One region of the Nonomuraea sp. NPDC049504 genome, then DNA from elsewhere that is predicted to be linked to it. Evidence: riboswitches for the same ligand, from Rfam matches in the RefSeq annotation. Region 1 holds a riboswitch; the other holds the start of a gene.

Evidence for each region. Region 1 has a riboswitch for S-adenosylmethionine ahead of AB0K28_RS10470 (aminotransferase class V-fold PLP-dependent enzyme). Riboswitches for the same ligand answer to the same signal wherever they lie in the genome.
Region 2: linked by a shared signal. The riboswitch ahead of thrC (threonine synthase) and the one ahead of AB0K28_RS10470 (aminotransferase class V-fold PLP-dependent enzyme) in region 1 are both predicted to bind S-adenosylmethionine.

The regions. Positions count from the first base shown of each region.
Region 1 is NZ_JBFAPT010000004.1:298,482-308,929, reverse strand. It holds gene AB0K28_RS10475 (DoxX family protein) at 59-745, shown strand; gene AB0K28_RS10470 (aminotransferase class V-fold PLP-dependent enzyme) at 835-2,130, opposite strand; SAM riboswitch class IV at 2,175-2,290, opposite strand; gene AB0K28_RS10465 (TerC family protein) at 2,404-3,147, shown strand; gene AB0K28_RS10460 (cytochrome P450) at 3,147-4,343, shown strand; gene AB0K28_RS10455 (SAM-dependent methyltransferase) at 4,421-5,383, opposite strand; gene AB0K28_RS10450 (chaplin family protein) at 5,573-5,800, shown strand; gene AB0K28_RS10445 (DUF2520 domain-containing protein) at 6,118-7,008, shown strand; gene AB0K28_RS10440 (transposase) at 7,067-8,236, opposite strand; gene AB0K28_RS10435 (hypothetical protein) at 8,253-8,495, opposite strand; gene panC (pantoate--beta-alanine ligase) at 8,650-9,498, shown strand; gene AB0K28_RS10425 (L-aspartate oxidase) at 9,575-10,448, shown strand, end outside.
Region 2 is NZ_JBFAPT010000019.1:193,942-204,389, reverse strand. It holds gene AB0K28_RS32395 (S8 family serine peptidase) at 4-1,152, opposite strand; gene AB0K28_RS32390 (hypothetical protein) at 1,149-1,712, opposite strand; gene AB0K28_RS32385 (SAM-dependent chlorinase/fluorinase) at 1,839-2,645, opposite strand; gene AB0K28_RS32380 (DUF3263 domain-containing protein) at 2,764-3,063, shown strand; gene otsB (trehalose-phosphatase) at 3,103-3,873, shown strand; gene AB0K28_RS32370 (trehalose-6-phosphate synthase) at 3,878-5,302, opposite strand; gene AB0K28_RS32365 (RNA polymerase sigma factor) at 5,334-5,888, shown strand; SAM riboswitch class I at 5,968-6,109, shown strand; gene thrC (threonine synthase) at 6,123-7,355, shown strand; gene AB0K28_RS32355 (MoaD/ThiS family protein) at 7,380-7,655, shown strand; gene AB0K28_RS32350 (cold-shock protein) at 7,899-8,099, shown strand; gene groL (chaperonin GroEL) at 8,430-10,061, shown strand; gene AB0K28_RS32340 (hypothetical protein) at 10,212-10,442, shown strand.

The DNA of each region.
Region 1 (10,448 bases):
GATGACATCCCATAGCCGGACAGGGGGAGGAATAGCTGGAACGGGGGGAGATAGGACCATGAAGAGAGTTCTCTTCGACATCGCGGCCCTGATCGCGCGCGTCATCACCGGCGTGATTTTCGTCGCGCACGGCTGGCAGAAGTGGCAGGGCGGGCACTCCGCGATCGCGAGCGGATTCGGCGAGATGGGCATCCCGATGCCCGAGCTGGCCGCCGGGTACGCCATGGTCGTCGAGCTCATCGGCGGGGTGCTGCTGATCATCGGGCTGGCGGTCCGCCCTGTGGCGCTGCTGCTGCTGCTCAACATGCTGGGCGCGATCATCTTCGCGCACTGGGACAAGGGCATCATGGTGCAGGAAGGCGGCTGGGAGCTCGCGGCGGCGCTCGGCGCGCTCTGTCTGCTGTTCCTGGCACTGGGCGGCGGGCGCATCGGGATCGACGGCATCCTGTCGTCGATGTTCCGGCGGCGGCACGACCGCCGGGCCGCCGAGGAGGACCTGGTGTCGTACCGGCCGAACAGGACGGACACCACCACGGGCTCTTACGGCACCACGGACACCGGCTCCTACGGCGGGCCCACCACGCCCGCCCGGTCCACCACCGAGGAGCCGCCCGACGTCCCCAGGCAGCCGGGCGCGCCCCAGCAGGAGCCGCGGCAGAGCCGGCTCAACGACGAGGACATGCGGGAGATCGACTCCCTGGTCGCCGACGAGCCGCCCCAGCACCGTAAGCCACCGAACCGCTGAGCCCGGCGGACGGGCCGCCCGGAAAGGCCGCCCGGAAAGGCCGCCCGGAAAGGCCGCCCGGAAAGGCCGCTCGGTGAGGCCGCTGGGCGTCAGCGTGCGACCAGGTCGCGCAGGGCCGACACCAGCCGGTCCACGTGTTCCTGCGTCGTGCCGATGCCGATCGAGGCCCGCACGGCGGACGCGGTGCCGTCCTCGCAGCCGCCGTCGGAGGCGCCCAGCAGATGACGGACGAACGGGTGCGCGCAGAACTTCCCGTCGCGCACCCCGATGCCGTACTCGCCGGACAGCACCTCGGCCACCTCCCGCGCCGAGTACCCGGCCACGGTGAACGACACGATGCCGACCCGGGGGTGGTCGGGACCCCACAGGGACAGCTCGCGTACCCCGTCGATGGAGGCCAGCCCGGCACGCAGCCGCGCGATCAGCCGCTCCTCCTCGCGCACCAGCTCGGTCCAGCCGGTCGCGGTCAGCGCGTCGCAGGCCGCGGCCAGCGCGATGGCGCCCAGCACGTTGGGGGTGCCCGCCTCGTGGCGCGGCTCGGGGTCGTCGTGCCACTCGACGTTCGCGGCGCTCTCGCCGACCGAGCGGACGGCGCCGCCGCCCTTGAGGTACGGCTCGCCCGCGGCCAGCCAGTCCCGCCGCCCGACCAGCGCGCCCGCGCCGAACGGCGCGTACAGCTTGTGGCCGGAGAAGGCCACGTAGTCGAGGTCGAGCGCGGTCAGGTTGAGCTGCCGATGCGGTACGAGCTGCGCCGCGTCCACCAGGATCCGCGCGCCGTGCCGGTGCGCGATGTGGGCCAGGGCGGCGATGGGCCACAGCTCGCCGGTGACGTTGGAGGCGGCGGTGACGACGAGCAGCTTGGGCCCTTCGATGGCGGCGAGCGTCTCGTCGGCGGCGCGCACGGCCTCGCCGGGGAAAGCGGGCGGGGCCAGCCGGACCGCGTTCGGCCAGGGCAGCAGGGAGGCGTGGTGCTCGGTGTCGAAGACGACCGTGGTGGTGCCTTCGGGCAGGCAGCCGGCCAGCAGGTTCGTGGCGTCGGTGGTGTTGCGGGTGAAGATCACCGCGTCGTCGGGGCGGGCGCCGACGAAGGCGCGTACGGTGTGGCGGGCCTGCTCGTACCTGGCGGTGGTGAGCTGGGAGGCGTAGCCGGCGCCGCGGTGGACGCTGGAGTAGGCCGGGAGCGCGGCGGTGACGGCGGCGCTGACCGGCTCGAGACAGGGGGCGCTGGCGGCGTAGTCGAGGTTGGCGTAGCCGACCAGGCGGCCGCCCTTGACCGGCACTTCGAGGTCGGCGCCCAGGACGGCGGGGATCGGCCGGGCCTGCGTGGCGGGCGCCGGGGTCTCCTCGGCGGCGCGGGCGTTGCTGAAGATCGTCAGAGTGGACACGGCGAACCTCCTCGGGGTCATCGGACCCCTGGAAGCAGCCGAGGAGCCCGCGCTTGCCCGCCACACCTCGTGACGGACCAGGTCTTCACCCGGGGCACCCCGCCGCGGACGCGAGGGTTGCCGGCCAGCTAGCCGGGGCTTGACGCTGGCACTCATGACCTACGAGGGGAACTATAACCGACACCCGGGCGGAAATCGCAAGCCGTGAACTTCTGCGGCCTCCGGCTCGTTGCTACCGGAAACCCGCCTGCCCTCGAGTCATGGAGGTACCCGATGCTCGACTGGGTGGCCGATCCGCAGATCTGGATCGGCTTTTTAACCCTGGTCGCCCTGGAGATCGTGCTGGGGATCGACAACATCATCTTCATCTCCATCCTCGCCGGGAAGCTGCCACCCGAGCAGCGCGACCGGGCCCGCGTGCTCGGCCTGGGCGCGGCACTCGTCAGCCGGCTGCTCCTGCTGCTGGGGCTGTCGTGGGTGGTGCAGCTCACCGAGCCGTTGTTCGAGGTCCTCGGTCATGAGATTTCGGGACGTGACCTGATCCTGCTGTTCGGCGGCCTGTTCCTGCTGGGCAAGAGCGTCACCGAGATCCACCACAACATGGAGGCGCCTCACGACAAGGACGGCAAGAAGCCCGCGGCCGTCTCCTTCACCTCCGTGATCCTGCAGATCATGGTGCTGGACATCGTGTTCTCGCTCGACTCGGTGATCACCGCGGTCGGCATGGTGGACGAGCTCGGCGTCATGATCGCGGCGGTCGTGGTGGCCGTGGTCGTGATGCTGTTCGCGTCCGGGCCGATCAGCCGGTTCGTGGACAGCCACCCCACGATCAAGATGCTGGCGCTGGCGTTCCTGGTGCTCATCGGCGTGATGCTCGTGGCCGAGGGTCTCGACCAGCACATCCCCAAGGGCTACATCTACTTCGCGATGGCGTTCTCCGTCGTGGTCGAGCTGCTCAACATCCGGGTGCGGAGCAGGAACGCGAAGAGGGAGGCGTCCGCTTCTAAGATGAAATAGTGGGCTTTGATCCTTGGAATCCGGAATTCGTGGCGTACCCGTACCGCGTCTACGAGGAGCTGCGGCGCGAGGCGCCCGTCAGCTACTTCGAGCCGACGGGCCAATGGCTGATCTCCCGGCACGCCGACGTCAACGCGCTGCTCAGGGATCGCCGCCTGGGCCGCTCGTACCTGCACGTGGCAGGCCACGAGGAGTTCGGCAGGCCGGCTGAGCCGGAGTTCCAGGAGCCGTTCTGGCGCGTGATCAGGGCGGGCATGCTCGACGTGGAGCCGCCGGTGCACACGCGGTTGCGCCGGCTGGTCTCCAAGGCGTTCACGCCGCGCATGGTCGAGTCGCTGCGGCCCCGCGTCAGGGCCATGGCGGGCGAGCTCGTGGATGCGTACGTGGAGAAGGGCGGCGGCGACCTCATCGCCGAGGTCGCCGAGCCGCTGCCGGTCACCGTCATCGCGGAGATGCTCGGCATCCCCGACGGTGACCGCCACCTGCTGCGCCCCTGGTCGGCCGACATCTGCGGCATGTACGAGCTCAACCCCACCCTGGAGGCCCAGCACACCGCCGTGCGCGCGGCCACGGAGTTCTCCGACTACCTCAAGGCCCTGGCCGCCGACCGGCGCGCCAACCCCGGCGACGACCTCGTCAGCGCGCTCACCCAGATCGGCGAGCTGACCGAGGACGAGCTGGTCGGCACCTGCGTGCTGCTGCTCAACGCCGGTCACGAGGCCACCGTGAACGTGACGGGCAACGGCTGGTGGTCGTTGTTCCGCAACCCGGCCGAGCTGGCCAGGCTGCGCGCCGACCGCTCGCTGCTGCCCACCGCGGTCGAGGAGCTGATGCGGTGGGACACGCCGCTGCAGATGTTCGAGCGGTGGGTGCTTGAGGACATCGAGGTGCACGGCGTACGCATCCCGCGCGGCTCGGAGGTGGCCCTGCTGTTCGGCTCGGCCAACAGGGACCCCGAGGTGTTCGCCGACCCTGACCGGCTCGACGTGGGCCGCGCCGACAATCCGCACATCTCGTTCGGCGCCGGCATCCACTTCTGCCTGGGCGCGCCGCTGGCCAGGATCGAGCTGGCGGAGTCGTTCGGCGCCCTGCTCGACCGCACGTCGAAGCTGGAGCTGCGGGAAGAGCCCGAATGGAAGCCGGGCTACGTCATCCGCGGCCTCCACGCGCTGAACCTGACGGCCACCCCCGCATGAAGGCGTGAACGATCACCGTCGCCGCCTGAAGCGGCGGACGCTCCCGGCCGGGCTTCGCCGGGGCGTGGCGGCGAGGGTCACTTGGTCTGGCTGAGCCAGCCGAAGCCCCCGAGCCCGGTCGCCTCCAGCAGCTCGCCCTCCTCCGAGGCCCGCGCGAGCGCGCGAAGGTAGCGGCGCGGATCGGTGCGGGCCAGGTCGAGGGGCGGCCGCGCGCCGGTCAGCCCCAGCTCGCGCAGCGCCTCGCGCTGTGTGGACAAGGCTGTGGATATCGCGCCGGCCCGCCGCCCGGCCTCGGCGCACGCGTCGAGTGCGACGTGTGCGGTGATGTCGCAGCTCCCGTCGGGTACGGGGGTCACGACCGACCCGTCCCGGTATCCGGTCAGCGTTCCACAGGGCGGACGGTTATCCACAGGATGTGCATAATCGATGGCGATCGCCCGGCCCCTGGTGAGACGGACGAGAACGGACGCCCACGCCTCGTCACGCGGCCTGCCGACCTCGGCCCGCGCCCCCATCCGTGTCAGCGGCCACCACCGGTCGAGCCACTCCCGGTCGGCCGGCCGCAGCGGCCCGCCCAGGCGCTCCTCGCCGGTGTGCACCTCCACCATCACCACCCGGGGCCCGTCGGCGGTCTGCTCGACCACGTCGAGCGGCACGTTGTCGAGCCACTCGTTGGCGACGGCCAGCCCGGTGAAGCAGCACGGCAGCTCTCTCGACCAGGCGATCTCCTCGGGCAGGCCGGCGGGCCTGGGCGACAGGTCGATCGCCGTGACGCGCAGCCGGTCGCGCAGCGCGGGCTCGGCGCGTTCGAGGACCTCGGCGACCAGCACGCCCTCGCCCGCCCCGATGTCGACCAGGTCAAGCGCGTCGGGTTTGCCCAGCTCGGCGTCCACTTCCGCGAGCAGCGCCAGCACCGCCTCGGCGAAGGCCGGGGACGCGCTGACGGAGGTGCGGAAGTGGCCCGAGGGGCGTTCGCGGAGGTAGAAGCCCTCCTCGCCGTACAGCGCGCGCTCCGTCGCCGCGCGCCATGTGAGCCACATGCCTGGACTATCTCATGACTTCCCATCGCGACGCACTGTCATTGAATGACTACTCAATGTCGCAATCTTGCGCTAGCGTTTACCTGTTGTTATCGAGTGATTGCCCTGCGTCGACCATCGGGCGGTGCGGCCTTCACTCGCCGAAGAAGCACCCCGCGGTCGTGCAGGCCGCGAAAGAGAGGAGCCCTCGTGCTGAAGAAGGTCATGGTCGTCACCGGAGCCGTCGCCATGCTGTCGCTGGCCGCCCCGGCGCACGCCGACATCACCAACGGCACCGGCGGCGTTATCTCCGGCAACCAGCTCCACGTCCCGATCGTCGCCCCGATCAACGTCTGCGGCAACGCGGTCGCCGTCATCGGCCTCGCGGTCGCGGGCTGCAAGGGCGGTGCCAACGCCTACGCGCCCAGCCACCACTGACCGCACTCATAGAGCCCGGGCCGGCGCAGGCCGGCCCGGGTTCATGTCCCGGCTGGTCAGTCGGCGGATGACCGGCCGGCGCACTCCCAAGGGGTCAGCGCGATCGCGGGCGTCGGGTCCACAGAGGACTCGGCGCCCGCTGCCTTTCTGCGATGGCCCCTCTCCTCATCTCTTCCGACAGGGGGTGCACCCATTCGCATGCCCTTGTCCCTTTTGTCGGTAACTCAACGCGCGGCAAATCTCCGGTCACGCTCGCCACTCCCCGAGGCCGTTACCCTGGTCGGCAGTGCCATCACGTTGGTCAGGGGTGAGACGTCATGGACGCAGGGGACCGCCCGGCACGGCTGACCGTCGGCGTGCTGGGGGCCGGCAAGGTGGGCTCCGCACTCGGCGCGGCGCTCGCGCAGGCGGGCCACCGGGTGGTGGCCGCCAGCGGCGTTTCCGACAACTCCCAGCGATGGGCGGCCGAGCGCCTCGGCGTCTCGCCGTCCAGGCCCGACGAGGTGGTGGCGGCGGCGCAGCTGATCCTGCTCACCGTGCCCGACGACGCGCTGCCCGATCTGGTCGGCGGCCTGGCCAGCACGGGCGCCGACCTGCGGGGCAAGATGCTCGTCCACACCAGCGGGGCGTACGGTCTGTCGGTGCTCGACCCGGCGGCCGAGGCGGGCGCGCTGCCGCTGGCGCTGCACCCGGTGATGACGTTCACGGGCCGCGACGACGACCTCAACAAGCTCACCGGCATCTCCTACGGCGTGACCGCCCCCGACGTGCTGCGGCCGGTCGCCGAGGCGCTGGTGATCGAGATGGGCGGCGAGCCGGTCTGGATCGCCGACTCCGACCGCCCGCTCTACCACGCGGCCCTGGCCGGCGCCGCCAACCACATGGTCACGCTCATCGCCGAGTCGGGCGACCTGCTGCGCGGCATCGGGGTCGAGCATCCAGGCCGGATGCTGGGCCCGCTGCTCGGCGCCGCGCTCGACAACGTGCTGCGGCTCGGCATCGCGGGCCTGACCGGTCCCGTCGTCAGGGGAGACGCCGGCACCGTACGCAAACACGTCGACGCGCTCATCCTGGCCGCGCCCGAGGCGGCCGACGCCTACATCGCGCTGGCCAGGCTCACGGCCGACCGCGCGCTGGCGGCCGGGCTGCTCAAGCCGGAGGAGGCGGAGCGGCTGCTCGACGCACTGGGGGGCAATATATGGACCTGACCGTCGCGTTCGGAGGGCTGTTGTGACTCCTCCGCTCCCTGGAGGGAGCGGCTTCTCGCTAAGCCGCTTGCGCAGCCTGGCGAAGGGCAAGCCCTGCCCTGAGAATGTTGACGGCCGCGTTCACGTCGGCGTGCGCGGCATGACCGCACGCCGTACAGACGAACGATGCCTGGGTGAGACGATCGTCCTTCGCGCAGTGCCCGCAACGGGCACACGTGCGGGAGGTGCCGGCGGGGTTCACCGCGATCAGCTCTCGACCGGCGCTTTCAGCCTTGTGCGCGAGGACCGTCAGGAACACCCCCCAGCCCGCGTCCAGGATGCTCTTGTTCAGTCCGGCCTTGGCCGCCGCGCGGTTGGGCAGGAACCCGCCCTCGCCATCCGGCTTCGGGGCCGGACTCTTGGTCATGTTCGTGATCCGCAGGTCCTCGTGCACGATCATGTCGTAGTCGCGGATCAGGGCGTTCGCAGCCTTGTGCGCGCCGTCGAGTCGTTGACGCCGGACCTTGCCGTGCAGGGCCGCGACGCGGGCGACCGCCTTACGGCGGCGCGTGGACCCGCGCTTTTTACGGGCCAGGTCCCGCTGAGCGGTTGCCGGCTTCCCGGCGGACGCCGTGAGGTGTCGAGGGTTGCCGACCTGCTCGCCATCCGAGGTGGTCAAGAACGACGCCACGCCCATGTCCACGCCGACGACCGCACCCGTGGCGGGCAGGATCTCGGCGGGCACGTCGTCGCACGACAAGACGACGAACCAGCGGGAGCCTTCCCGCTTCACGCTGATCGTCTTCACCCGGCCCCGCACCGGGCGGTGCCGGTGGACACGGACATGCCCGGCACCTTGAAGGCGGACAAACGTGGCGGACGGATGCTCGGGCTGGGAGTTCCAGCGGCAGCCATCGCCGTCCTTGGGCCACTCAACCGTGTCGAACCAGCCCCGGCCCTTCAAACGCGGAAAGCCCGGAGTGCGACCGGCCTTGACGCGGCCGAAGAACGCGCGAAACGCCTTGTCCAGGCGGCGCAGGGTCGCCTGCTGAGAGGAGAACGACCAGCGCGCCTGATCGGGGTCGTCGGCGCGGATCTCCTTCAGCTGGGCGGACTGGTCGCCGTACCGGATCGACACCTTGGACCGTCTGTACGCCTCACGCCGCTCCTCAAGCGCCGCGTTGTACAGGGCGCGGTGGTCGTCCAGGCACGCGGTGAGCGCGATCCGCTGGTGCGCGGTCGGACGCATGAGGAACTTGTAAGACCTACGCACGGCCACCCGCCTTGGGTGCCCGCTCATACTGCGTCTCGATGCAGCGCCGCACCGTCTCGGCCGACACAGCGCCGACCATGGCCACCAAGCAGGACCGCGACCACAGCGTGGGCAACCGGAAACGCAGGTCCTTCACCCGTCCGCCGAGGACCGGGCGGCGGTATTTTGGGCACCACACCACGTGGTATCCGAGGTCGTACGCCGCGCCTGGGGAAGTGCGCACCTGACGAGTCACACGGTCATAGAAACAGTGTCATCCATCCAATGCGCGATGAACGGAGATCTCTGATGCGCGGACCTGACAGATCACTGCACGCCCGAGCCTTGACGGCCCTCCCGCTCCCCATTCCCCCGTCGCCTAAAGGCGACGGTCCCCTCGGGAGACTCTGATGGAGCTGATCGTCGCCAGAAACCGGGAGGACCTGGTCAAGGCGCGCCGTGGTGGCACGGTGGCGCTGGTGCCCACCATGGGCGCGCTCCACGAGGGGCACCGGTCACTGATCAGGCAGGCCCGGGTGCGCGCCGATCAGGTCGTGGTCAGCATTTTCGTCAATCCTCTGCAGTTCGGCCCTAATGAGGATTTTTCGCGCTATCCCCGTACATTCGATGCCGATCTGGACGTGTGCCGGGCCGAAGGCGTCGAGGTTGTCTTCCACCCCTCCGCCGATGACATGTATCCGCCCGACCGCCAGGTCGCCGTCTCCTCCGGCGAGATGGGCCGCGTCGTCGAGGGGGCCGCGCGCCCGGGGCACTTCGACGGCGTGCTGACGGTCGTGCTCAAGCTGTTCAACCTGGTGCAGCCCGACCTCGCGGTCTTCGGGCAGAAGGACGCCCAGCAGCTCGCGCTCATCCGCCGCATGGTCGCCGACCTCGACCTGCCCATCGAGATCCTCGGCGCCCCCACCGTACGCGAGCCCGACGGCCTGGCCCTGTCCAGCCGCAACCGCTACCTGTCGGAGGACGACCGGCAGGTCGCCCTGGCGCTGTCGCGGGCGCTGCGGGCCGGCGCCGCGCAGTTCACGCCCGACGAGATCAGGGCGGAGGCGCGCAAGCTGCTCGACGCGGCGGGTCCCGCGCTCGACCTCGACTACCTGGCGCTGGTCGATCCGGCCACGTTCGGCGAGGTCGATGACGACTTCGAGGGGCTGGCCGTGCTCGCGGTGGCGGCCAGGGTGGGGAGCACCCGGCTGATCGACAACGTCACCCTCACGCTGGGCCCGGCCGACCGTCCGTCCTGACCACCCCCGGGGCATGCTCACGCGCGCCCAGGCGTTATCGTCATAGTGACGAAATCGCCTCAGTGAGGAGACCCCCATGAGTGCACCGGCGATTCCCCTGCGTCTGACCGCTCCCGACCCGGGCTGGACCGTGGACGCGGACGTGGTCGTCGTGGGCTCCGGCGTCGCGGGCCTGACCGTGGCCCTGCGCTACGCCGAGCTGGAGCCGGCGGCCAAGGTTCTGGTCGTCACCAAGGACGGCCTGTCGTCCGGCTCGACCCGCTGGGCGCAGGGCGGCATCGCCGCCGTGCTCGACCCGCATGACACCCCCGAGGAACACCTGAACGACACGCTGGTCGCAGGGGTGGGGCTGTGCGATGTACGGGCGGTGCGCACGCTCGTCACCGACGGCCCGGGAGCGCTGCGGCGGCTGATGGACAGGGGCGCGCGGTTCGACCGCACCGGTGACGGAGAGCTCCAGCTCGGCAGGGAGGGCGGGCACCGGCGGCGCAGGATCGTGCACGCCGGCGGCGACGCCACGGGCGCCGAGGTGCAGCGGGCCCTGGTCGAGGCGGTGCGCGCCGGCTCGATCGAGGTCATCGAGCACGCCCTGGTGCTCGACCTGATCAAGGACGCCCAGGGCCGGGCCAGGGGCGTGACCCTGCACGTGATGGGCGAGGGAGCGCGCGACGGCGTGGGCGCGGTGCACGCCAGGGCGGTGGTGCTGGCCACCGGCGGCATGGGCCAGGTCTACGCGGTCACCACCAACCCGGTCGTCTCCACCGCCGACGGCGTCGCGCTCGCGCTGCGCGCGGGTGCGGTGGTGCGCGACATCGAGTTCGTCCAGTTCCACCCCACCGTGCTCTGGCTGGGCGCGGGCTCGACCGGGCAGCAGCCGCTCATCTCCGAGGCGGTCAGGGGCGAGGGGGCCTTCCTCATCGACCACGAGGGCGAGCGGTTCATGACCGGCG
Region 2 (10,448 bases), on a different contig from region 1:
TTGCTAGGTTGAATCCCTCCGCCGCTCCCGCGAGCGCAGCACCACCCACCCCGACATCACGACCACCAGCAGCACCATCCCCGCCACCACCGCCGTCCTGGACGCCGGATAGGGCCCGTCGCCGAAGTAGGGCCCCGGCAGCGGCGGTATAACGGCGGGCGCGGCCAGCCGGGCGGCCTCGCGCAGCGCCAGCGCCGCGTCCGCCACCCCGTGCCCGTAGGCCGGGCTGTAGCCGTCGCAGGGCCGGCGCCTGGTGCCCTCCTCGATCGCCAGCCGCACGTGGTACGGCGACAGGTGCGGATGCGCCGACCTGATCAGCGCCGCGATGCCCGCCACCATGGCGGCGGCCGAGCTGGTGCCGTCGCCCACCACGTACGAGTCGCCGCCGTCGGCCGTCACGATGTCCGTGCCCGGCGCGACCACCGACACGTAGTCCTGCCGGTTGGAGAAACGGGCCACCCTGCCCCGGCGGTCCACCGCGCCCACGGCGATCACGCCGGGGTAGGCGGCGGGGAAGTTCTTCCTGTTCGCCGCGGCCCCGTCGTTGCCCGACGACGCCACGAGCACCGCGCCCTTGCCGATGGCGTACTGGACGGCCTCCTCCTCGGCGGCCGAGCCCTCCCACGCGCCGCTGCCGCCGCCCAGCGACATGCTGATCACGCCCGCGCCGTGGTCGGCGGCGTACCTGATGCCCCTGGCCAGCGCGTCGCGCCAGCCGGGCTGCCGGTGGGCGCGGCGCGGGTCGCCGTTCTCCAGAGTGACTCTGATCGACAGCACCGTGGCGGCCGGCGCCACGCCGAGCACGCCGCCCTTGCCGCCTTCGCCGTGCCCGCGCCCGGCGATCAGCCCGGCCATCGCGGTGCCGTGGGGGCCCCACCCGCGCCCGTCCCCGCCGGGGTCGGTGAGGTCGGGGCCCTCGATGACGGCGCCCCGCAGGTCGGGGTGCCCGGGGTTGACGCCGGTGTCGAGCACCGCGACCGTGACGCCCTCGCCCTTGCTGGTGCGCCAGGCGTCGGGCAGGCGCAGCGCGCGGAGCTGCCACTGCCCGGCCCTCGCGGCGGCGGCCATCTCGTCGCTGCCGTCCCCCGCCAGGGCCGGTACGGGGCCCGACAGCAGCACGGTCAGCAGGACCGGTACGGCGATCCGCCTCATCGCGTCAGCGCCCGGTGCAGCGACGTGGCGACCTGGCGGGCGGCGGCGCACAGGCGGGAGGGCACGGGGTCGCCGGGACGGTAGGCCCGCCCGTCGGCGTACCCGGCCGCCGTCGCCACCAGGTAGCGCCCGGGGGAGCCGAGCACGACGCCGGTGACGTACTGGCGGTCGCCGAAGCGGGCGGCGGGCCCGCCGGGGAACGCCGCGGGCCGCACGGTCGCGGGCCGCCCCGAGCCGTGGAGGGAGAATCCCGGCCGGTCGAGCACGGCGATGCCGGCGGTGACGACGAAGGTCTGGGTGCTGTCGGAGTAGGTGGCGCGTAAGGCGACGCGGCAGTAGGGCCGGTAGGGCAGCACGGCCGCGGCATGGAAGGCGGCCGGGCAGGCGGCCTCGGGGGCGACCCCGGCCAGCACGTACGTGACCCGCGCCCCGGAGGGGCTGTGCCCCGGCACCGTGGCGGGGAAGATGCGCGTCACCGGCCAGGCGCGCCAGCGCTCGGACACGGGCGGGACGGGAGCGGGCCAGGTCACGGACAGCAGGAAGGACAGCACAACGGACAACTGGAACACGTCGACCTCGAGCGGGAGGGGAGGGGCCTCCGATCAGCTCGCATTCTGACACGCGGATACGCCGACGGACGGACGCTTCAGTAAACAGACCGATACGCGGAGTAGTTCCGGTTTGTCCTATGGAGAGGGGGAAAGTCGGACATGTGCACCGGGTGGCAGGCCCAGCCGCTGGGCCGCGTCACCGCAGTTGACCGCGATCGCGATCAGCCCCGCCGAGTCCGCGAACGCCACCAGCTCGCCCGGCGGCACCGCCGCGTACGTCTCCCGGTACGGCAGCGCGAGCTGCCGCCGCCCCAGCCACACCCCGAGCGTGTCGCCCACCCGCACGCCCAGCGACCGCAGGTCGCCGGCCCCGATCGACAGCTGCGTGTTGCCGTAGCGGTCGACCGAGACCACCTCGCCCTCCACCGAGCCGTCGCGCAGCAGCGTGGTCGGCTCGGGCAGCGTGACCAGCCGCGACACCGGCAGCCGCGGCCCCAGCTCGGCCGCGGGCAGCCCGCCGTAGAGCCGCCCGGCCACGGGAGCGAACACATCACGCCCGGGGAACGTCGGCGAGGCAGGCCGCAGGAAGTAGGCGTCGTTGGTGATCTCGTACGCCGCCCGCGCGCCGCCGCTGGCGTGCACCGCCCACGACAGCAACCCGTTGTCGGGCCCGATGAACACCCGGCCGCCCGCCTCGACGGCCACCGCCCGCCGCGCGCCACCCGCCCCGGGATCGACCGCACCGATGTGGATACCCTCGGGGAGGTACGGGATGGTCTGCGCCAGAACCGCCGCGCCGCGCCGCACATCGCCGGCCGGGATGAGGTGACAGACGTCGATCACCCGGGCCTCAGGGGCTATCCCGGCGATCACTCCATGACAGGCCGCCACATATCCATCCTCTAACCCGTAGTCGGTGAGGAGCGTGATGACAGAGGTCACATCTGGTGACTGTACGTCTCCCAATCCGTCGTGAACAGCCGCACTCCGCACATTACGATGGCGAACGGGCCGCGTGCGGGCGGCGAGATCGTCGCCCGCCCCTTTCGAGGAGGACACCATGGGAGCACCGCTCAGCGGTGACAATGCTGCCCAGGAACCGTCCCGACAACCACTCTCACAACGCGATCTCGATCTCCTCGCCTTCGAACGCCAATGGTGGCGCTACGCGGGCGCGAAGGAGCACGCCATCAAGGAGACGTTCGGCTTCTCCGCCACGCGCTACTACCAGCTCCTCGGTGAGCTGATCGACCGGCCGGAGGCGCTGGAGCAGGACCCGATGCTGGTCAAGCGGCTGCGCAGATTACGATCCACGCGCCGGCGCGACCGTGCGGCCAGAAGGCTCGGCATGCGTCCCTGACCGTCTGGGTACGGCAGCCGAGTGAAGAACATCCCTGGAATGGAAGCGATCGTGCACGATCCGGCGGGCGCCGTGATCGGGCTCGACTTCGACGGCACCCTGTCGCCGATCGTGCCCGACCCCGCCCAGGCCGTGATCCATCCGAAGGCGCCCGGCGTACTCGCCGAGCTGGGCGCCCACGTCGGAGCGGTGGCCATCGTGACCGGCAGACCCCCGGCCACCGCCCTGGCGCTCGGACCCGGCCTGGCCGACGTGCCCGGCCTGGTGGTGCTCGGCCACTACGGCTTCGAACGCTGGGAGGACGGCCGCGTCTCCGCGCCCCCGCCGCCGCCCGGCGTCCCCAACGCGGAGGCCGAGCTGCCGCTGCTGCTCGAATCGCTGGGCGTGCAGGGCGTGCGCATCGAGGACAAGGGGCGGGCCGTGGCCGTCCACACCAGGCGCAGCCCCGACCCGGAGGGCGCGCTCGCCGCGCTGCGCGAGCCGCTCGCCAAGCTGGCCGACAAGCACGGGCTGGTCATCGAGCCCGGCCGCATGGTGCTGGAGCTGCGGCCGCCGGGCATGGACAAGGGCCACGCGCTCGGCCTGTTCCTCACGGAGCGGGAGGCGCGCTCGGTCATGTTCGTCGGCGACGACCTCGGTGACCTGGCGGCGTTCGACGCCGTACGCGCGTCCGGCCTCCCCGGCGTGACCGTGTGCAGCGGCTCGACCGAGGTCACCGCGCTCGCGGAGCGCGCCGACCTGGTGGTGGACGGCCCCGACGGCGTGGTGCGGCTGCTGGAGGAGCTGGTCTCGGCGATCACCCGCTCGTGACGCGTCAGGCCAGGGCCTCGAGCTGGGCGGCGAGCCACTGTTGCGGTGGCAGCGCGGTCGCGGCGGCGCGCAGCTTGTCGCGGCGGCTGCGCCGCTCGTCCTCCGGCATGACCAGCGCCTCGTGCAGCGCGGCCGCGGTGCCGCTGATGTCGTACGGGTTGACGAGCAGCGCGTGCTGGCCCAGCTCGGCCGCGGCGCCCGCCTCCCGCGACAGCACGAGCGCGCAGTGCGGCGACAGCACGGGGCCCTCCTTGGCCACCAGGTTCATGCCGTCGCGGATGGGGTTGACCAGCAGCACGTCGGCCATCCGGTAGGCGGCCAGCGAGCGCGGATAGTCGTCGTTGACGTTGAGGATGAGCGGGTCCCAGTCCTCGGTGGCGTACTCGTCCTCGATCTCCTGCGCGCAGCGCTGCACAGACGCGGTGTACTCGCGGTATTCGGGCAGGTCGTGCCGGCTGGGATAGGCGAAGGCGAGGTGCACCACGCGGCCGTGCCACTCGGGGTGGGCGGCGAGGAACTCGCGGTAGGCGTTGAGCCCGCGCACGATGTTCTTCGACAGCTCGGTGCGGTCGATGCGGACGATCAGCCTGCGCCCGCCGACCTGCTCCCTGAGCGCCGTCATGTGCGACTCGACGTCGGGCTCGCAGGCCCGCTCCCACAGCGCGGCGCCGTCCACTCCCAGGCTGTGGACGCCGATGCGGGTGGTCCTGCCGGCGTGGGTGACGCTGCGCCCGACGCGGTCGGCCTCGGCGCCCAGCAGCCGCTCGCAGCAGTCCATGAACGCCTGCGCCCACCGGTCGGTGAGGAAGCCGGCGTGGTCGGCGCCCAGGATGCCTTCGAGCACCTCCTTGGCGACGTCGTCGGGCAGCAGCGAGAAGTATTCGGGCGGCGCCCACGGGGTGTGGCTGAAGTGCGCGATGCGCAGGTCGGGCCGTTCGGCCCTGAGCATGGCGGGGGTCAGCGTAAGGTGGTAGTCCTGCACCATCACGCGCGCGCCGTGGCCGGCCTCCTCGGCCAGCGCCAGCGCGAAAGCGCCGTTGTAGTCGCGGTATGACTCCCACTCGCGCTCGAACCTGGTGCCGAAGTTGGGCGAGTTGGGGATGTCGTAGAGCAGATGGTTGACGAACCACAGGGTCGAGTTGGCCACCGCGTTGTAGGCTCGATGGAAGGTGGCGGGCGGGATGTCGAGCATGCGCATCGGGCCCGTGTCGTAGCCCGCGTGGTCGACCCGGCCGCCGCCGGCCTGCCGCACGGCGCTGCGGTCGCCGTCGGACAACGCCGCGCAGACCCACAGCACGCCGTCGCCCTTGGCCACGCCCGACAGGCCCGACACGAGACCGCCGCCGCCGCGCTTCATGGTGAGTTCGCCGTCGTCGGAGACGGTGAAGGAGACCGGCCCTCTGTTGGAGGCCAACAGCACGCTGTTCATCTAGGCTCCTTTCGATCATAGGATCCCAGCTATGGCGCTTGATGAGCTAACCGAGGAACTCGCCCGCTCAGCCGCTGCCGGAGATCATCGCGCACTCGGCGAGCTCCTGGCGCGGATAGAGCCCGATGTGATGCGGCATTGCGCCCGAATCCTGCCTTATCACCAGGACGCGGAGGAGGCCTCGCAAGATACGTTGCTGGCTGTCGCGCGTAATATCGGGCGGTTCGAGGGGCGTGCCAGGTTCAGTACGTGGCTGCACATCGTGACGGCCAACTGCGCGCGCACGACGTACCGGTCGCTGAAGCGGCGGGCGGCCGAGCAGAGCTCGGACGAGCTGCCGATGCAGAAGCCCGACGTGCGGCGGGTCAGCGTGATCGCGGGCTCGCGGCTCGACCTGCTCGACGCGATGGAGGCCCTGGAGGCCGACAAGCCCGACCTGGCGCAGGCGCTGGTGCTGCGTGACATCGTCCAGCTCGACTACAACGAGGTGGCCGAGCAGCTCGGCATCCCGCTGGGCACCGCGAAATCCCGCATCCATCAGGCACGCAAGTACGTGCAGGGTGTGCTGGGCGAGGACTATCGCTGAGACCACCCGTCTCACATGGTGAGACGGGTGGTAATTGCGGCCACTTAAGCGGGTAGAGTCCGTTTCAACAACTTCATATTGCTCATCCAGAGGGGTGGAGGGACCGGCCCTGCGAAGCCCCGGCAACCCTCCCGGCTTTCGACTCGCGACCAGGCGAGGCCGACCGGGACAAGGTGCCAATTCCGGTTCGCGGTCAAGGTGGCCGCGGGCGAAGATGAGGGAAGGCCTCGCTTCATGTCGCTTGACTTTGGTCCTGCCACCGCTCTGTCCTGCCGCGAGTGCGGCGCGCGTTACCCGCTGGGTCCCAGCTTCGCGTGTCAGGAGTGTTTCGGGCCGCTCGAGGCGGCCTACGACTTCGGCCGGGTGACCCGCGAGCAGATCGCATCGGGCCCGGCCAACATCTGGCGTTACCGGGCGCTCCTTCCGGTTCCGGCGAACGTGACCGAAAAGCCGAATATGAACCCCGGCTGGACGAAATTGGTCAAGGCCGGAAACCTCGGCCGAACGCTCGGCATCAAGTCCCTTTACGTGAAGGACGACTCCGGCAATCCCACCCACTCCTTCAAGGACCGGGTCGTCGCCATGGCCGTCGAAGCGGCCAGGAACTTCGGCTTCCACACGCTTTCCTGCTCCTCCACCGGCAATCTCGCCGGCGCCGTCACCGCCGCCGCCGCGCGGGCCGGGCTCGACGCGTGCGTGTTCATCCCGGCCAATCTGGAGCAGGCGAAGATCGCCATGGCGCGGGTCTTCGGCGGGAAGCTCATCGGCATCGAGGGCACGTACGACGACGTCAACCGGTTCTGCTCCGAACTCATCGGCGACCCGCTGGGCGACAAGTGGGGATTCGTCAACGTCAACCTGCGGCCCTACTACGCCGAGGGCTCCAAGACGCTCGCGTACGAGATCGCCGAGCAGCTCGGCTGGCGGCTGCCCGAGCAGATCATCATCCCCATCGCCTCCGGGTCCCAGCTCACGAAGATCGACAAGGGCTTCAAGGAGCTGGTGAAGCTGGGGCTGGTCGAGGACACCCCGTACAAGATCTTCGGGGCGCAGGCGGCCGGGTGCTCGCCGGTGTCGACCGCGTACAAGGCGGGGCACGAGGTCGTACGGCCGGTCAAGCCCGACACCATCGCCAAGTCCCTGGCCATCGGCAACCCGGCCGACGGGCCGTACGTGCTGGACATCGCCCGGCGCACCGGCGGAGCCGTCGAGGACGTCACCGACGCCGAGATCGTGGCCGCCATCAAGCTGCTGGCCTCGACGGAGGGCGTCTTCGCCGAGACCGCGGGCGGCGTCACCGTCGGCGTGCTGAAGAAGCTCACCGAGAACGGCGTGCTCGACCCCGACGCCCTCACCGTGGTGCTCAACACCGGTGACGGGCTCAAGACGCTCGACGCGATCAGCGACGACGCCGCACCCACGGCCGTGATCCGGCCCTCTCTCGACGCGTTCCGCGCGACTGTCTGACAACCAGGAAAGGCGACTTAAACCATGAGCGTTTCTGTGCGGATTCCCACCATTCTGCGCACCTACACCGGGGGCAACGCGGAGGTCAGTGGCGAGGGCGCGACGCTTCGTGACGTGCTCATCAAGCTCGACGCCGACTACCCGGGCATCGGCGCGAGAATTCTGGATGAATCGGGCAAGATTCGTCGTTTCGTCAACGTTTACGTGGGGGAAGAGGACGTCCGTTTCGCCGAGGGCCTCGACACTCCCGCCCCTGAGGGGACTCAGATCTCCATCATCCCGGCGGTCGCCGGCGGCTGAGTGTCGCGGCTCGCATCCAGAAGGCGCCCCTTGTGGGCGCCTTCTCCTTTTCCGGGCCTAATTCAATGTTGAACCAGGTTCGGGAAGAAGAAATAGGCAGTTCCCAGATTGACTCTGTTGCCAAACCCCTCCCCACAGGTATGGTCGAGGGCGATCGTCCGGCTGATTTTCTGTTAAGTCGGGCGATTACAGGTCTCGCGGAGGAATGGGCGAGATCTGGGAGACCAGTAAGAGGAGTCGGAAGTGGCGCAGGGCACCGTCAAGTGGTTCAACGCGGACAAGGGCTACGGCTTCATCGCGGTAGACGGTGGTAAGGATGTATTCGTCCATTACTCAGCGATCATGATGGACGGGTACCGATCTCTCGAGCAGGGACAGCGCGTCGAGTTCGAGATCACGCAGGGCCAGAAGGGACCGCAGGCGGAGTCCGTCCGAACGGTCTGATCGACATCCTGGTATGCACCGGGCGGGTTCGCACGGCAGCGCAGTCCGTGCGAGCCGTCATCTCTCTCTCGTCGACTCGCGTACGGTGGGCCGCCCAGGGCGGCTCGCCGTACCGGCGTACTGACTGACCTGGGCGGAAACGTGGGGCAGGTGGGCGTTCGCTTGCACTCGACAGGGTAGAGTGCTAAACAGTTCGTTGGCACTCTGTGCAGCAGAGTGCCAACACCGGATCGGGACGATGGGGTCTGCCGAAGGAGATGCTGACCCATGCCGTCGCGGGCGTCGGCTCGGTCCACGACAAGCCACCCTGCATCTGGGAGGTCTAGCCTTATGGCAGCCAAGATGATCGCGTTTGACGAGGACGCCCGGCGCGGTCTCGAGCGCGGTATGAACCAGCTCGCCGACGCCGTCAAGGTGACCTTGGGTCCCAAGGGCCGCAACGTCGTGCTGGAGAAGAAGTGGGGCGCTCCCACGATCACCAACGACGGTGTGTCCATCGCCAAGGAGATCGAGCTCGAGGACCCCTGGGAGAAGATCGGCGCCGAGCTGGTCAAGGAGGTCGCGAAGAAGACCGACGACGTGGCTGGTGACGGCACCACCACGGCCACCGTGCTCGCCCAGGCGCTGGTGCGCGAGGGCCTGCGCAACGTCGCCGCCGGCGCCAACCCGATGGCCCTGAAGAAGGGCATCGAGTCCGCCGTCGAGCGCGTCAGCGAGGAGCTCTCCAAGCTGGCCAAGGACGTGGAGACCAAGGAGCAGATCGCCTCCACCGCCTCCATCTCCGCCGCCGACCCCGAGATCGGCTCGCTCATCGCCGAGGCGATGGACAAGGTCGGCAAGGAAGGCGTCATCACCGTCGAGGAGAGCAACACCTTCGGCCTCGAGCTCGAGCTCACCGAGGGCATGCGCTTCGACAAGGGCATGACGTCGATGTACTTCGTGACCGACTCCGACCGCATGGAGGCCGTGCTCGAAGACCCCTACATCCTGATCGTCAACAGCAAGGTCTCCGCCAACAAGGACCTGCTGCCGCTGCTCGACAAGGTCGTCCAGTCCGGCAAGCCGCTGCTGATCATCGCCGAGGACGTCGAGGGCGAGGCTCTGGCGACCCTGGTCGTCAACAAGATCCGCGGCCTGTTCCGTTCCGTCGCCGTCAAGGCTCCGGGCTTCGGCGACCGCCGCAAGGCCATGCTCAACGACATCGCGATCCTGACCGGCGGTCAGGTCATCGCCGAGGAGGTCGGCCTCAAGCTCGAGACCGCCACCCTCGACCTGCTGGGCCGCGCCCGCAAGGTGGTCGTGACCAAGGACGAGACGACGATCGTCGACGGCGCCGGTGACGCCGAGCAGATCTCCGGCCGGGTCAACGAGATCCGCGCCGAGATCGAGCGCACCGACTCCGACTACGACCGCGAGAAGCTCCAGGAGCGCCTGGCCAAGCTGGCCGGCGGCGTCGCCGTCATCAAGGCCGGTGCCGCCACCGAGGTCGAGCTCAAGGAGCGCAAGCACCGCATCGAGGACGCCGTCCGCAACGCGAAGGCGGCCGTCGAGGAGGGCATCGTCCCCGGCGGTGGCGTGGCGCTGCTGCAGGCCGGCGCCAAGGCGTTCGACAAGCTCGAGCTCAACGGCGACGAGGCCACCGGTGCCGCCATCGTCAAGAAGGCGCTGGAGGAGCCGCTCAAGCAGATCGCGGTCAACGCCGGCCTCGAGGGCGGCGTCGTGGTCGAGCGCGTGCGCAACCTCACCCCGGGTGAGGGCCTCAACGCCGCGTCGGGCGAGTACGTCAACATGTTCGAGTCGGGCATCATCGACCCGGCCAAGGTGACGCGCTCCGCGCTGCAGAACGCCGCCTCCATCGCGGCGCTGTTCCTGACGACCGAGGCCGTCATCGCCGAGAAGCCCGAGAAGGCTGGGGCCGCTCCCGCCGGCGGCATGCCCGGCGGCGGCGACATGGACTTCTAGGTCTTTATCCGTCGCGCAGGCGAAGAGCGGTCCGGAATTTTCCGGGCCGCTCTTTTTCTTGTGGAGCTGCCATTACGTTTCACCATTGATCCGCTACTCATGGTGAGGAAAGGTGGTCAGCCATAACTCACCTCAACGAAGGAGTGGCGGATGTTCTCCCGCAGCAAGCGCATTTTCGGTATCGCGGCCATCGCCCTGGCCGCCGTCACCGCCGCGGCGGCTCCCGCGCATGCCGACGACGAGCTGACGAGCACGTTCAGCCTGCTGCGCCAGCTGAACAATCCGTTCTGCCTGCCGGGCGCGACCACCACCGGCATTCCGGTCGTCGACTCGCTGCTGCCGGGGCTCGTCGGCTGCCCCCAGGCGCCCCTCGTGCGCTGACCCCGA